One region of the Colwellia psychrerythraea 34H genome, then DNA from elsewhere that is predicted to be linked to it. Evidence: riboswitches for the same ligand, from Rfam matches in the RefSeq annotation. Region 1 holds a riboswitch; the other holds the start of a gene.
The links. A riboswitch is a leader RNA that binds a small molecule or an ion and turns the genes downstream of it on or off. The one in region 1 is predicted to bind lysine.
Positions count from the first base shown of each region.

Region 2: it holds a riboswitch for lysine, as region 1 does, so the genes downstream of both, CPS_RS20135 (2,3,4,5-tetrahydropyridine-2,6-dicarboxylate N-succinyltransferase) here and lysC (lysine-sensitive aspartokinase 3) in region 1, are expected to answer to the same signal.

Region 1 is NC_003910.7:2,073,422-2,081,527, reverse strand. Features, by position in the region: gene CPS_RS08915 (SLC13 family permease) at 337-1,788, shown strand; gene CPS_RS08910 (hypothetical protein) at 2,066-2,869, opposite strand; gene CPS_RS08905 (NAD(P)-dependent oxidoreductase) at 2,968-3,831, opposite strand; gene CPS_RS08900 (glutathione peroxidase) at 4,029-4,511, shown strand; gene CPS_RS08895 (MarR family winged helix-turn-helix transcriptional regulator) at 4,515-4,946, shown strand; gene lysC (lysine-sensitive aspartokinase 3) at 5,098-6,468, opposite strand; lysine riboswitch at 6,617-6,837, opposite strand; gene CPS_RS08885 (BCCT family transporter) at 7,196-8,106, shown strand, end outside.
Region 2 is NC_003910.7:4,731,303-4,739,408, forward strand. Features, by position in the region: gene CPS_RS20110 (TonB-dependent receptor) at 1-1,407, opposite strand, end outside; gene traF (conjugal transfer protein TraF) at 2,200-3,465, shown strand; gene CPS_RS20125 (succinylglutamate desuccinylase/aspartoacylase family protein) at 3,616-4,746, opposite strand; gene CPS_RS20130 (PLP-dependent decarboxylase) at 4,760-6,007, opposite strand; gene CPS_RS20135 (2,3,4,5-tetrahydropyridine-2,6-dicarboxylate N-succinyltransferase) at 6,189-6,938, opposite strand; lysine riboswitch at 7,112-7,357, opposite strand; gene CPS_RS20140 (methyltransferase) at 7,537-8,106, shown strand, end outside.

The sequences.
Region 1 (8,106 bases):
GATATCACCCCCAAGACTTACTAGCGTATATAGAAATCCCCCCATAATGAAAAAATAAGGTATTTAAAACCAAGAGATAAAGGAGGACGATCAGCCACTACTCCCCAAAATGAACAGGGCCATTAGCAATAAGTCTTTCAAGTTTCTTGCGGTATGCTAATTGGCGGCTTTCCACACATAGTCATTTTTTTATGGGTGGATATCGATACGTAACATAGGCTAATATAATGAGTTAAAAGTATAATTACCTTTATTAACAATAAGATGAAAACATGGCAGTGTCTTTGCAAAACATAAATTAGAACTATTATAAAAAACAACACTGTGAGGAAATTTATGACAGATATTCAAGACAAAGCAACGCCATTGCGTATGCTCGTATTAGGGCCAGCATTAATGCTGTTCACCTTATTAGTTCCTTCTCCCTTTGAAGGTATGTCTGCAGATGCATGGCACACCCTAGGTTTAGCATTGTGGATGGCCACTTGGTGGATATCTGAAGCAACCCCTGTTTCAGTTACCGCTTTTTTACCCTTAATCGTTGCGCCAATTGTTGGCATAGCACCCATTAAGGTAACAACATCGTCTTATGCACACCCTTTAATATTCCTTTTCCTTGGAGGATTTTTTATCTCCATAGCGATGGAACGATGGAACTTACATAAACGAATTGCCTTAAAAGCAATGTCGTTATGTAGCACTAAACCCAGCCACCAAATTGGCGGGTTAATGCTTGTCACTGCTTTCTTATCAATGTGGATGTCTAATACAGCAACCGCAGTCATGATGTTGCCTATCGCCTTATCTATTATCGAGATGGTTAAGCAGAAGCAAAATGGTAGTACCCCTGAAAACTTTTCAAAACCAATGTTATTAGCTATTGCTTTTTCTGCAAGTATTGGTGGCTTAGCGACCTTGATTGGTACTCCTCCTAATGCGCTGATGGCGGCTTATTTAGCTGATAGCTACAACATTGAAATCGGCTTTGCCCAATGGATGATTATCGGCGTACCGTTAAGTGCAGTATTGTTGGTATTGTGTTGGTTTATTCTTACCAAGGTTTGTTACCAAGTTAATGAAGGGGAACGAGTTGATACAAACAGTATGTTCCAAGAGAAACTTCAGGAATTAGGGAAAATGAACAAAGGCGAGAAACTCGTACTGTTTTTCTTTGCTTTTGCTGCTATCAGTTGGATATTTAGACCATTAATAGCCAAAATGACTGGGCTAGCTATATCGGATACCGGCATCGCTATGTTCGTGGCTTTGTTATTATTTGTTGTACCTGTTGACCGGAAAAAAGATATCCGTATTTTAGCTTGGGAAGACACTAAGAAGTTACCTTGGGGTGTATTGTTGCTTTTCGGTGGTGGATTAGCCTTAGCCAGTTTAATCAAAAAATCAGGACTAGCGGGTTACATAGCCACACAGCTTGAAGCAACGTCTAATATTCCTGTTATTGCTGCCGTTTTAGTCGTTACTATTACTATATTATTCTTGACTGAAGTAACAAGTAATACGGCAACAGCTGCTAGTTTCTTACCTTTATTAGGACCAATAGCTGTGACCTTAACTGATGGACCTTTAATGTTAGTTATCCCTGCCGCATTAGCTGCTAGTTGTGCCTTTATGATGCCAGTGGCAACACCGCCAAATGCTATCGTATTTAGCTCCGGAGAATTACGTATTGCCGACATGGCCAGAGCAGGTTTCTGGCTTAATATCGCAGCTATATTTATGATCGTTTTATTGATGTTAACTACAGTACCTATGGTCTTTAACTTATAAATAAAGTCTTTTAGATTCTCGATTTAAACACCAGATTAATAGTCTGGTGTTTAAACTACGCGCTACCTTATATAAGCAATCTCTACTAATATCAATCGGAAAAATATGCTAAACGATACTAGTTATCTCGTTACTAAAATTCAGAAAAAACTCTAAATCACCGCCCTCTACACTGCTCCTTTAGACTATCTACTTAAAGTACCTGCTAAAGTAATATCGCAATCAGCTACTCAATAAAAATATCAATCGCGGCGTAAATTTCATACTTCCCTCGTGATTAAAAAACACAGGTAACATGTTCTGCAACAGTCTGGGAAGCAATTTGTCCGAGTAAAGCCTGCTCAGACTCAGTTCCAGGTAACTCTGCAATATAAGGTAAAGCATCTGCTGTTTGACCACTAACGACTTGATACAACACCAAAGCGCTGAGTAAAGCCCCTAACTCCGTAGCATGATTTCCATCCGCTTGATAAAGATCCAAATCAGGCTCAATAGCTAACACTTTATTCCAACTTAATCCTACAGGGGCAATGCAACTAGACTCTTCATCGGCAATATCAACATGTATACTATGAACATAATCCGCTTCGAGAAGGTTTCCTCGTTGCGGATGTTCAGGATAGAGTATTGGCGTAGCTCCTTTCTTCTTAGCACGTTGAATCCATGTTCTTGTTGCTTCTGTTGAATAAAGGACTGATTGACTCTGCGAATATTTTTGTCCTTGCAAAATTATATGAGTCCAAGGCCTTGCCTCAACTAATTCGACCAAACTTTCTTTATCAACAATGACATCTAGAAAAGCACCTACGCGCTTATCAATGTTTATCTCTTTTTCTTTGAGACCATTTTGAAAGATTAAGGTCAAGAATTTTTGTATTGACTGTACGTGGCTATTGCCAATAACGAGTATTTGATACGTGTCGAGTGATCTATTATCTGGAATTGCCAAGTTTTCAGACACAATAACAGACTCTGGTGCTTTAGCATCTGGGACTACCTGTGCTTTGGCTTCTCCTTCACTACCACTGCCGCAAGCAGAAAGTAACCATAATAATGGTAAAGTAAATAAATTTAATTTCATCATTCCCTCGATAAAAAATTCAATAAGTTATACCCAAGTCACTTGAAGATATGTGTTTCAGGTAGCTTGGGCAATACAGTTAATTAGTCGGTTTAGTACTACTTCTTAAAACGAGAAATAAGGCTTGATGTATCCCATCGGCTCCCGCCATTGTCTTGTATCTCTTGGTAATAACCATCAAGTTGCTTAGTTACTGTTAAATCAGCACCTAATTTTTCAGCTTCTGCAAATGCGATAGCCAAATCTTTTCTTACCCAATCAACGGCAAAACCAAAATCAAATTCGCGCGCACACATCGTTTTACCTCGATTATCCATTTGCCAAGAGCCTGCAGCGCCCTTCCCAATAGTATCAAGTAATTTGTCAGTATCTAATCCTGCTTTTTGGGCAAAGTTCAATCCTTCAGCTAAGCCTTGCACTGTATTGACAAAACAAATCTGATTAACCATTTTAGCTAATTGTCCTGAGCCAACGGGACCCATGATTTGACTAAAGCGAGCAAATGCAGCCATAACAGGCTCAGCTTTAGCAAAAATACTCTCATCACCACCGACCATAACTGTCAGCACACCATTTTCGGCACCCGCTTGACCACCTGATACAGGTGCGTCTAAAAAGTATTGGCCATTTTTATCCGCAACAGCAGCAAGCTCAACAGCAAGCTCTGCAGATGCCGTGGTATGGTCGACAAAAATACTTCCTTTAGAAAGACCTGCGAAAATCCCTTCATCACCTAATGAGACTTGTCTAACGTCATCATCATTACCGACACAGGCAAATACAATGTCACACCCAGTAGCCGCTAGCGCAGGTGTTGTTGCAATATCACCACCAAACTCTTTTTGCCAAGCTAAGGCTTTATCCCTGTTTCGGTTATATACACAAACCTGATGACCTGCTTTAGTCAAATGTCCCGCCATTGGGTAACCCATAACGCCAAGACCAATAAATGCTACTTTCATGTTCCAACCTTTTAAGTCATTAATTTAATGCGATCAGTCTACTTCAGTTTTTTATTTTGCTCTAGCATCTTTTCAACACATCAATTTTACACTACAATGAACAAATAGATTGTGCACAATCAAATTGTAAGCCACTTAAGTGGTGGCAGTATAATTATCCCAGATAGCTTTACATTTACTTTAAAGGAAAAATTAAGATGAGTAATATTTATCAGTTTACAGTGAAGAATAATAAAGAAGAGACGATCGAATTAAATCAATTTACCGATAAAGTATTACTCATTGTTAATACCGCCAGTAACTGTGGTTTCACTCCACAATATCAAGGTTTACAATCACTACATGATTCGTTTCAAACAAATGGTTTTGAAGTATTAGCCTTTCCTTGTAATCAGTTTAAGCAACAAGAGAGTGGTAATAACGAAGAAATACAGCAATTTTGCGATTTACACTTCAATATAAAATTCCCTTTATTTGACAAAATCGACGTCAACGGAAGTAATGCCCACCCTCTTTTTAGTTTTCTAAAACAACAAGCTCCTGGCATTCTTGGTTCTAAATCCATTAAGTGGAATTTCACAAAGTTTTTAGTAAATCGTAAAGGTGAAGTCGTTAAACGTTATGCACCTACAACAAAACCAGAAGCCATTACCGCTGATATAGAAAAATTATTGGTATAATAGATGAGTGATAATTTACTGCTAGAAAAACAGTTATGTTTTCGACTTTATAGTTTAAATAAACTTATGTGTCGACTTTATGCGCCCGTTTTAAAAGAATTGGCATTAACCTACCCACAATATCTGGCTATGCTCGTTCTATGGCAAAACTCTGAAGGAATTTCAGTTAAAGACTTAGGTAATCGACTTGATTTAGATTCAGGCACACTCTCTCCTTTACTTAAAAGAATGGAAGCACAAGGGTTACTTGCTCGAGTTCGACAACCGTCAGATGAGCGGGTAGTTATCATCAAACTAACTAAAAAAGGGATGGGATTACAACAAAGTGCAGAACATATTCCTGGAAAAATGTTTGCTGTAACAGGTTTAACACCAGATAAATTACTCAACTTAAATCAAGAACTTGATCAGCTTATTGCTAATATCAGCGATTGAACGCTAAACAACCCAGAGAAAGAAAAGAAAGAATGAAGCGTTTATCATTCTTTCTTTATTTATTAATTTAACAATGACGTTAACAGTACATTACCGTCAGATAGAAAGTATCAAGCAAGGTGTCCTGAGCAATCTATTAAGAAAACTAGGCTTAAGCGAATAAGGTATTATGTAATTTCTCAACCACATAATTTGCCTCATCTTCATTCACTAAAAAGCATAAGTTATTGGCACTAGCGCCATGACAAATTAAACGGATATTCACATCATTAATCGTTTCAAAAATGCTTTGACCAATACCTTTAGCACACGTTAAACCATTCCCAATCACAGCAACTAGCGATAAACCATGCTCAACGCTAACTTCACATAACTGCTCTAATTCTGCCACCACGGCATTAGTAATTAACGATTGCGTTGAACCACTTGGGTTATCAAAAGTTAAAGCGACACTAATTTCACTGGTAGTGATCAAATCAATGCTTAACTCATGTTTCGCTAATACGCCAAACACTTTTGCTAAGAATCCGCTAGCATGTAACATAGCCGGGCTTTTTACCGTCACTAACGTTTGTTCACGTCTTAATGCAATGGAGCGATAAGTGGGATTCGAATCAACTTTTTGCTTAATTTGCGTACCACCTTTTTCTGGCTCTTTACTTGAACCAACAAAAACTGGAATATTGCGGCGCATTGCAGGGATCAGTGTCGCGGGGTGTAATATTTTCGCGCCAAAGGTGGCCATTTCGGCCGCTTCGCCAAAGCTAATTTCTTTAATCGCGCGCGCTTGGTCAGTAATACGCGGGTCGGTAGTAAAGATACCTACAACATCCGTCCAAATAGATAAATTAGTGCCATTTAAAGCTTCAGCAAGTAATGCTGCGGAATAATCGGATCCACCTCGCCCTAGCGTAGTCGTATGACCTTGGCTATCTTGACCAATAAATCCCTGAGTAACAATCACTTTGTCAATCAGTTTTGGGGCAAGCAGTTGTGTGCTTTGTTCACTCAATTGATTAAGATCTACTACCGCTTTGCCATATAAACTATTGGTTTTCATCACTTGTTGCACATTGAAATACTCACCTGGAATATCAACAGATTGTAAAACTTGAGCAAAAATTCGCGAGCTAAATTGCTCACCAAAGGCAAGAATGGCATCTGCTGTCTTAGTCGAGTATTGTAATAACTGCGTTAGTGCATGTTGAGTTAGTTCATCAAGTAAGCTGTTTATTTCTTGATTAAGCTGTGCTTCAACATCGCTTGATAAATGCTGAGTAATATTGACTTGAATAGCGCGGATATTTTCAACAATATCCTTTTGCTCAATGACAGATACATTTTTCTGACTTAAGCGAACTAGCAGGTTTGTCACGCCTGAACTCGCTGAAACAACCACTAGACGATTGCTGTTATCATTTTTAATAATATTGGCGCAACGAAGCATAGCTTGGTAATCGGCAACACTAGTACCGCCGAACTTGGCAACAGTTAAAGATGATGTAGATTGAACTGAATTCACAAAATTCTCCCATAAAAATACTAGTTACTTACTGAGCTCTTTGCTGAGTAAATTAACTATTGGAAGAGCATGACTGAGTAGGTAGCGAGTGGTGTATTTTGCACGTTTAAAGGGATATCTAATAAACTGCAAAAAAAACGAAACTTTTTCAGCCAGAAGCTCTCCACCTATTATTTAATGCTTAATGATACCTAATTAGTTAGGTATCATTTAACAAATACGTCAGGTGACAGCCATAAGGATTCAACCTTAGTGACCGAGTATCTAAATCCACTTTTAAATACTCTCGGCGATAACTTCCCTCAAAAACGGTATTTGGAATGTGGTTCCTCTCGTTTTCTACCTAAGTTTCGCACCTCTTCTGGTACATTATATTTTAGAGTATTGACCCTAAACCACAATGCGAAATCATTAGACCCGATTTAACCTTACATTGCAACAGGCTATTAGTCAGTTTTTATAAGTTTTTTGCCCTTATTATTCACTTTGATCGGCATCGTCCTAGGTAGTCTACTGCCTATTATCTATCTACCAAGCATAAGAAAACTTGCTAACTAATTACTTTACAAAAGCAAAATCGAGAGTCAAGGCTATACTTTACTCACTTAGGTCTTTGGTTTGTTTAATGATTAAACCCTGCAAAGGGGGAAATTATTCGCTAAACACTGTACAGTAACAATGTGTATACAAAGCCCGTTTTATTCAAAACTACTTACAGGAAGCCATAATGAGCAAAAACAAAGAAGATACAGATAAAGATAAGGAGCTTGTTGTTGAAAAGTCAGTTTACCGATCTGACCACGTGATTGGAGAGAATAACGTAGAAATAATGGGCATGGACTTACATAATCCTGTGTTCTTTTTCTCATCTACACTTATTGTTGTATTTGTTCTATTAACCCTACTATTCCCTGAATTAGCCAAACAATCTTTCGATGCATCAAAAAGTTGGTCTATCGACCATTTTGACTGGCTATTCATTGTCAGCGGTAACCTTTTTGTCCTTTTTTGTTTAGCCTTGGTTGTTTCACCTTTTGGAAAAATCCGACTCGGTGGTACTGAAGCAAAACCAGACTTTAGCAAATTGTCTTGGTTTTCTATGCTATTTTCTGCCGGAATGGGCATAGGTTTAATGTTTTGGAGTGTTGCAGAGCCTGTTGGTTACTTCACTAATTGGTATGGCACCCCCCTAAATACGGTTGCCGGTACTCCCGAGGCAGCTAAAATGGCGATGGCGGCAACAATGTATCACTGGGGATTACACCCATGGGCCATCTATGCCGTTGTAGGCTTGTCTTTAGCTTTCTTCACTTTTAACTGCAACATGCCATTAACCATCCGCTCTTCTTTTTACCCATTGTTAGGCGAGCGAGTTTGGGGCTGGCCGGGCAATGTCATTGATATTACCGCGGTATTAGCTACTATTTTTGGTCTCGCTACTTCTTTAGGTTTTGGGGCACAACAAGCGGCTGGAGGTTTAAGCTTCCTATTCGATATACCCAATACCATAAACACTCAGATTGCCATTATATTTGGCGTTACCATGGTCGCCATATTCTCAGTGACTCGAGGCTTAGATGGTGGGGTTAAACTATTAAGTAATATCAATATGTCACTTGCGGTTGTATTAATGTTATT
Region 2 (8,106 bases), 2.7 Mb from region 1:
ATAATGAATTGTCCATGCACCCTGCCATCCTGCGGTGTTTTCGTGGAATAAGTCAATGCGTGCTTCGGTACTTTTATTGGTAAAAGTTGTGCCCACTTCACCTGACTCAATCTCTTGATGCTGATAATCACTATAAGCAAATTTTGTTGCTATTTTACTAATAAATTGTTGCTCGAAATTATACTCACCAAGTACTTGCCATCTATCTTGCTTCATTTTGGCATAAACACCGACTTCTTCATCATGATCTGAGTGTTCTTCTTCATGCTCATCATCATGTTCTTCCCCATGACTATGTCCAGGAATGCCGTATTCTCTGTCCATAAAACCATAAGAGAAACCGATGAAGCCATCTTCAAATAAGTAACTTGAACCCAGTGTTGCGCCACTGGAAGTACTTGAGCTATTGGCTAGACGAGTTTCCCCATGCTCTTCATGTTCTTCTTCGTGCTCATCTTCATGACCTTCATCATGGTCTTCGTTATGGATATCAGCTTCACCCGCAAGTTTATAGTCTTTAGAGTCACGCCAAAAGGCATCAAGATGAAAAGCAATGTTATCAGTACCCGTTTGGATATTAACAGAGGCCTGCTGCTCATTAGATACATCGTTATATTGTAACAAGTAGTCGACTTGATCATCACTACTCGTTGGCACACGTCCATCCACCACGTTAACCACACCACCAATAGCGCCACTGCCATAAAAAAGTGTCGCTGGACCCCGTAAAACTTCTATTTGAGTGGCGGTACTCGTTTCTGTAGCGACAACATGATCAGGCCCGACGCGTGATGCATCGCCAACGTCTAATCCGTTTTGTGTAATAAGAACTCTAGGGCCATCCAAGCCTCTAATAATCGGTGTGCTGGCAACCGGACCATAATAACTAGAATGAACACCAACTTCATTTTTTAAGGTTTCGCCTAACGTTGCCGCTTGTTTCATTTTTAATTCATCTTCACTGAGCACATTAATAGGCAATGCTGACTCGATTGACGAAGTATGTAGTGGTGTTGCATGTACATCAATAACTTCCATTACCGATCTAGGTAACACTACACTTAAGTCAGTAATATCTTCTTCTTTCATTGTAATGTGTTGATTGCTATGACCGTAGTTTTTAGCACTAATGTGAAGTTCAAAAATCCCCTTCTTAACATCGGTAAAATTAAATAGTCCCAGAGAGTTTGTGCGTACTTGCTGTGAATCTCCATTTAACCCTACAGTAGCATTATTAATCGGTTGACCTTGTTTGTTCAGTACAACACCAGATAACTGCTGAGCGAAGGTGTTAGGAACAAAACATAACATTGTACCCAGTGTCGACAGTACCGTAGCACTAACTATTTTTTTCAAAGGTGATTTTACTTGAGCATTAGTGCTCTTTTGAGTCGCAGAGAATGACATAAACTGGTTTCCGATAATTTTAGGAGGTGTATACCGCACTGCAAATTGATATTCGCAGACAGACAACTAATACCAATCAGACTAACTAAGTGATCTTTTTAAATGGTCTAAATATCCAAAAACATTGTTGCTTTCAATCCCAATAGCCAGCTATTGCTCAATCAATCGCCTTGTTCTTAAAAATTTATCCTCATTAAAATTTGAACCATTAATTAATCTGATTGATATAAGTGAAGTACTTATTTTGACTAAGCACTTCACTATAAAAATACATAATAAGAAAACTACAGAAAGCTTGGCGGCGCTCTTAATGGAGGGTATACGTAAGCTGAGGAAGTTAGCTTAAGATTGATAATGCGAATTTTGTCAAAATTAGTGATACTTGAAGATATCGGATATAGCCTTATAGGGCTTGGTGGGGTGTCGATACCTTGTTGACACAAGTTACAGTCATGCTGTTCAAAGCTTGCAAAGGTGTCAAATTCAACTTGTGCATAATGCTCACTATGGACAAACAAAGTGGCGCAAAAAAGCAAGAGCGTTAAAGCACTCTGGCGAATTTGTCGTTCATTCATTTGAAGTTGAGATAATGTAAAGTTCATACTTGTTATAGTATAACACTTAAAAATCAAACTCAATAATTGCTTCTACCTCTGTAAGAGATTTTTTTCACCTTCAACAAAAAAAACAGCAGTGCTGCGCTATACTTTATGCAAGTTCTCCTCTCCTACCATCGCATCAAGTAGTTATTGATTGAATAGTTATGTTGTCTCATTAACCAAGGATATCTTTATGGCACCTTTGACCCACTCCCCATTAAATAAAGCTAGTGCTATACCCCTAAAACAAGCATTATTTTTACTGCCCATAATGCTTGTAACACTTCCAATTTATAGTGAAAGCTTTACCGCAAAGCGAACAGGACAAGGTTTTACTGGCCTAACACAAGACTTTACTTCATCGTTGAGCAACCCCGCCTTACTGACTAAATTCCGTAATGATAATGACGTCTTTGTTTCTTTAAATATAGGCATCATGGCATCTGATAAATATAATGTTATTGATACCGCTGAGGACATTAGTAACGATCTTGATACATTGGCCGACGATATAAACGGTATGTCACTGCAAATTATTCAATCACCCGAGCAAATGAAAAACTACAACGATGATTTAAATCAGCAAGTCGACACTATAATTGCTGACTTTGAAAAAATAGATGGGCAAGTTGTAAAAGTGCGTAATGGCTTGAACTTACAAATTATCATCCCTAATCAATTTTTGAGTTTTGGTCTTTTTACCAACCAATATAGTCGTATTGCTGGTGTAATGGATTATAACGAAAGCGATGAAGAAATATTAAATGATGCCATTTTATCAGGAGACCTAGATTTAAAAGATCTAAAATCAACAACCTCAGCCATTGGTTACTCCGTTGCTGAGGCAGGTTTTATGGCTGGTTACCCTGTGGTTACAGACACTAACTATGATCTAAGTGTCGGTGCCAAGTTAAAATATCAACGTATTGATCTTTATTATAACCGCGTACAAATTAGTGACTTCGATGACGACGATTTCGAGATTACCAATGATGAGAATATCACCAACAAAAGTGGCGCTAATATAGACTTAGGATTATATGTAAATTGGGGCGAAGAACGTCAATGGCATGCGGCATTGGTCACAAATAATTTAATCAAGCAAACCGTGCATCATGCTGAGCAAAACCTAATTTTCACCTTAGAAAATAGTACTAGCTTTGGTTTAAGCTATCAAAACAGTTGGCTCAATTTAGCAACCGATATTGATTTAACTGATCGTGAACAAATCGCGTCTATTGAGCCATCAAAATATGCTGGCGTGGGAGCTGAGTTTCGTTTCTATGAGCACATTCAATTTCGTTTAGGTTATCGTACTGACTTAAATAATGTTGATGATGATATTTATACTGCGGGTATTGGTATATCACCTTGGGATGTTTTCGCCGTTGATATTGCTGCCTTTACGGGAGGTAGTGACACTATAGGGGCTGCATTACAACTCAGCTTAAAAATATAGCCATCTTAATAGAGAAAAATAAGTGGCTTACTTAAGTAGCAACAAGTGGAGGCTCTGTATGTTGTCGCCTTTCAAGCGCAATAAAAAAGCAGTTATTGATAATATTCAATAACTGCTTTTTTGTAATATATGTATTTTGCTTAATGGCTCTTAAAGCTCAAAGTAATTACAAAAGACCTTATATAACTCAGTGCCCTGATTAACACTCGCAGAAGCGAAGTGCAAAATAGGAATAACGTCTTGCTCAAGTGACACATAATGCAATGCCTCACCATCACCGTAATTATCCATACGAAGAATTCGGGCTAACGGCTCACCAGCCGCTAAAGGCTTACCAAATTCCCCAAGGTAATCAACCATTCCACCCATAGGTGAATATAAGGCTTTATAATCTTTCAGATAACAAGCGTATCTAGTCATTTCCTGTGGCTGATACTGTTTATTATCGATAACACCCTGAGATTGCAAATAAGATAAAATACCAAGTGCATCTTGCTTAGCTACATCTAGGTCAATTTGCTCTTGAGAGCCAAGTTCAACGGTAAAGCTTTCTTTCTTAAAAGCTCCTTTGCCCATAGTAAAGTTGCGACCTAAATCTTGATAAGCTTCTTGTAAGCTCCACCATGGACAAAATGTTGCTTCGTCCATGGCGCCATCAAAACCATTTTGAATAAAGATAGTATGCTCAATATCAAAATACTCCGCGCTCGCTTTTGCATACTCTGGACAATATAAGTGCTTACTTGAAATAGGTCCTGTGTGTAAGTCTAAAACGATATCGGCTTGATGGGCAAGTCGTTGTAACTGGTAAGCAATACGTTGCCCCGTAGTGATACCCCAAATATTGTGCTCTAATCGTTGATCTATTTCAGTAATCAAAAGTTGCTGGAATTTATCTGCTATCTCTTCTTCACTCGCATCAAGGTATTGCTGCGCAAAGGGGGCAATAACACTTTGATCAAAGTGATACATGCGATTCCAGTTTTCCCCGGTAATGGGGTCAAAACGACCTAAAGTATATTCACCATTTTTATGATTACAGGCTACTGGGTTAGCATAGGGTACTAAGGTAATATTGCCTTGTAAATTACAATGCTGTAGCAGTTCAAGTAACTGAAAGATAACTGCATTACCTTGTACTTCAGCACCATGCATATTAGCCTGAATATAAACACTGGGAGCAGAATTATTTTCAGTTTCAAAAACATATACCGGCACAGTGAGCTTAGCACCACTTGCCATTTCGCCAACGGACATCACTTCTTTGGTAAAATTATTCATCGAAACTCCTCAACTAAGCCAAATAAGATGAAGCAGGCAGAGCTGCTCTGATTTGAGTTAGCGTACCATTTTGGTAAACATATTCAGCCGCTAATTCATGACATAAGAAAAACGGCATGCTTTCAGTAAAGCCATAAGCACCGCAATAACCAAACACGAGTTGTTCACCAACAGCCGTGTCTTTAGGTAACTGTAAATGCCCTAATTTATCCATACTGGTGCATAAAGGGCCATGCAAATCAAAAGCTTGCATAGAGTCGTCTTCAGCTACAAACCCTTCTCGTAGTATCTGTACCGGAAAAGGTTGATCAGTAATAGCAGGACGCAATAAATGATTTATTCCCGCCGCCAACACTAACTGATCTTGGTTGTAATTCATTTTTCTATCAACAACAGGCACGACATAATAGCCATACTCTGCAACCGCAAAACGTCCCAACTCAAGCCATAATTCTTTGACACCAGCTTTTGCTTTGATAATGGCCAAGTCTTCGATAACTTGAGACCAAGACAAAGCTTGTCCCTCGCCTAAATAATCAATACCTAAACCACCACCTAAATCGAGTACTTCAAGTGTCATACCAATGCTACTAGCTAAATCAGTCAAGGGAGTTATCATTTGGGACCATAATGAAAACATTTTTTCATTACTGAGCATGTTACCCCATTGGAAAATATGCAAGCCACAAAGATCCAACGCTGGATAGCTATCTACATGAATATTCTGCCATTCAGACACTGATAGACCAAAGGGCGTTAAGCTATTTCCACCCAGTGGGTTTTTCTCGCCTTCATGCCATTGCAGCTGAACTCTCAGTAGTACTTTCGGTTTTTCAACACTCTTGAGTGATTGTTCCTGCTCAAGTACTGCTTCATTTAACCAGTTCAGTTGATTTAGACTCTCAACCACAAAAGTATTAACGCCCTGCTTAATAAATGCAGTCAGTTGTTTTTTTGATTTAGCTGGTCCAGTATTTAAGATCCGACTAGGGTCTATTCCCTGCGCTAAAACTTGAGCTAACTCACCGCTACTAGCAACATCAAAGTTAAAGCCTTCACTATCTAATGTTTGAATTATTTTGGATAGTGGATTCGCTTTAACGGCAAACCATAATTTAATGACATCTTGCTGCTGTAAAGCGGCTAAATGTGCTTTAAGTGCATCAAGTTGATAAACAAAATAGCCTTGTTCATCTTCTGGTGATTCATGTGTAACTAAGGCATTTTCAATGCTGGTGTCAAACCAAGTGGATTTAGTCATCATAATTATCTTTATAGTTTTCTTTTAAGTTTTAAAACGGTAGATAGTTATATCAGGGGTAAATAAACGCTAAGCGGTAACGCTCAAATTAAAGGGTAAAGCACGGAGTTGATGACTATCAATGAGTACTTTTGACGAATAAGTTGAGTGCTACGGCAACGAGGTTATGATCCCCTAAGTATTATCTTAGAATTGATTCTAATTCTAAAGAAGCATCGCTTTGTTCATCGCGATATTTAACGATAAGCGCACAGGCCATACTTAGACCTTGCTCTTGAGCCCATTCACCTTTAACAGGACGGGTACCAGGTACAACAACTGCACGTTCTGGAATTTCAGCACCTTTTTCTCGCATAACTTGATTAACACAATCATAAACAGGTACTGATTTTGATAGAGATACGCCTGGTGCTAATACCGCACCTTTTTTAACAACAATGCCTTCAACGACAACGACACCAGCACTTAAAAAAGCACCATCTTCAATGATTACCGGGCTAGCGCCTATTGGCTCTAATACGCCACCAATTTGAACTGCTGCTGAAATATGTACATTTTTACCAACTTGTGCACATGAACCAATCAAAGCATGGCTATCAACCATAGTGCCACTATCAACAAAAGCGCCAACATTGATATAAGCTGGTGGCATGATGATAACGCCTTCGGCAACGTAAGCACCTGCGCGTACTGATGAACCTCCTGGTACTAAACGAACACCATCTTCAGGTGTAAACTGACGAGCTGGTAAGTTGTGTTTATCAACAAAACCTTGGTAATTATCATCAAAAGCAATGTTTTTACCCGCTTTAAAAGCAGCTAAAATACCTTGTTTCACTTCAATGTTGGCATGCCAGTTACCGGCATCATCTTGGTTTGCCGCTCGTAAACTACCTGATTCTAACTGTGCTAATACATCTTGCCAGTTCATTTATTACTCCGCTTATCTGATAAAAAGTCTATAGAAAGATTATGAGTATTCGTGTTATCAAAGGTATGCTTAAGGCACACTTAATGAATAAAACTAAATACATTGTGCGGAGGACTGGGCATTGACAGAGAAGAGCATAATATCAGCTGAGCCGATATTTGGGCTAATATGCAAAGACCAGAAGCTCCCCACTTAAACAACCCATAGGGTTGTTTTTCAAAGTGACAGTTGTTGGGATTCAGCCCACTACTTTATAAAATATATAAAGTACACAACCGATAAACAGCTTATCAAATAGCCATTTATCTCGGCGTTAATCCCCCTCATTACCATCTACAGATTTTGATATCTGTTTTTGAATTGTTCAAGACAATACAAAACAATAGTAATTACCTGGTTAACGCTCCTCTTCTGGCCCTATTAAAATTTACTGGTTAGTTACTCAACCAATAAATTGGAATTAGGGACACTTACTATTTAAGCATTTTTTTTATCTCGACACAATTAACTTACGGCAAATAACCCTATTCCCTTATACTTATTTACCGTAGAATATAACCATTGTTCTTTCTCTATTTATTGCCCTGTGTCTTGCCCTATGTCATTGTCAAACCCTAGCCAAATATTGTTACGTAATAGTGAATTACTTGTAGCTAAAGTTCCTTTATTTATTAACTTACCTGAAGATGGTTTCATTGAGGCTTATACAGAGATTCATAAACCAGACACTATCCATTGCTTTAATACAAATTTCATTGATTATCAGGCAATTACCAAAAAGCATTGCAGTCCAACAAAGACTAAAAATGTTAAGGCAACTTTTGCCAGCACATATCAAACAACAAGCTGTCATGATCTTGTGATAATAGCGTTTCCTAAAAGTAAAGCTGAACTCAACTTCACGCTTGCTATGATTACTCATTGCATAAATGATGAAACAAAAATAATACTGGTTGGCGAGAAAAAAGGCGGTATACAGTCTGCAGCTAAATTAACTCAACATATATTTTCTTGTTGTCAAAAAGTCGATGCTGCACGCCATTGTCTGCTTTTTGTTGGTCTATTTCAGCCAGAAAGGTTATCAGATGTTTTCAACCTGCAAGATTGGTTCAAAAAATACCAAATTACTGTAGAAGGTATTGAGCTAACAATAGCTTCTTTACCGGGT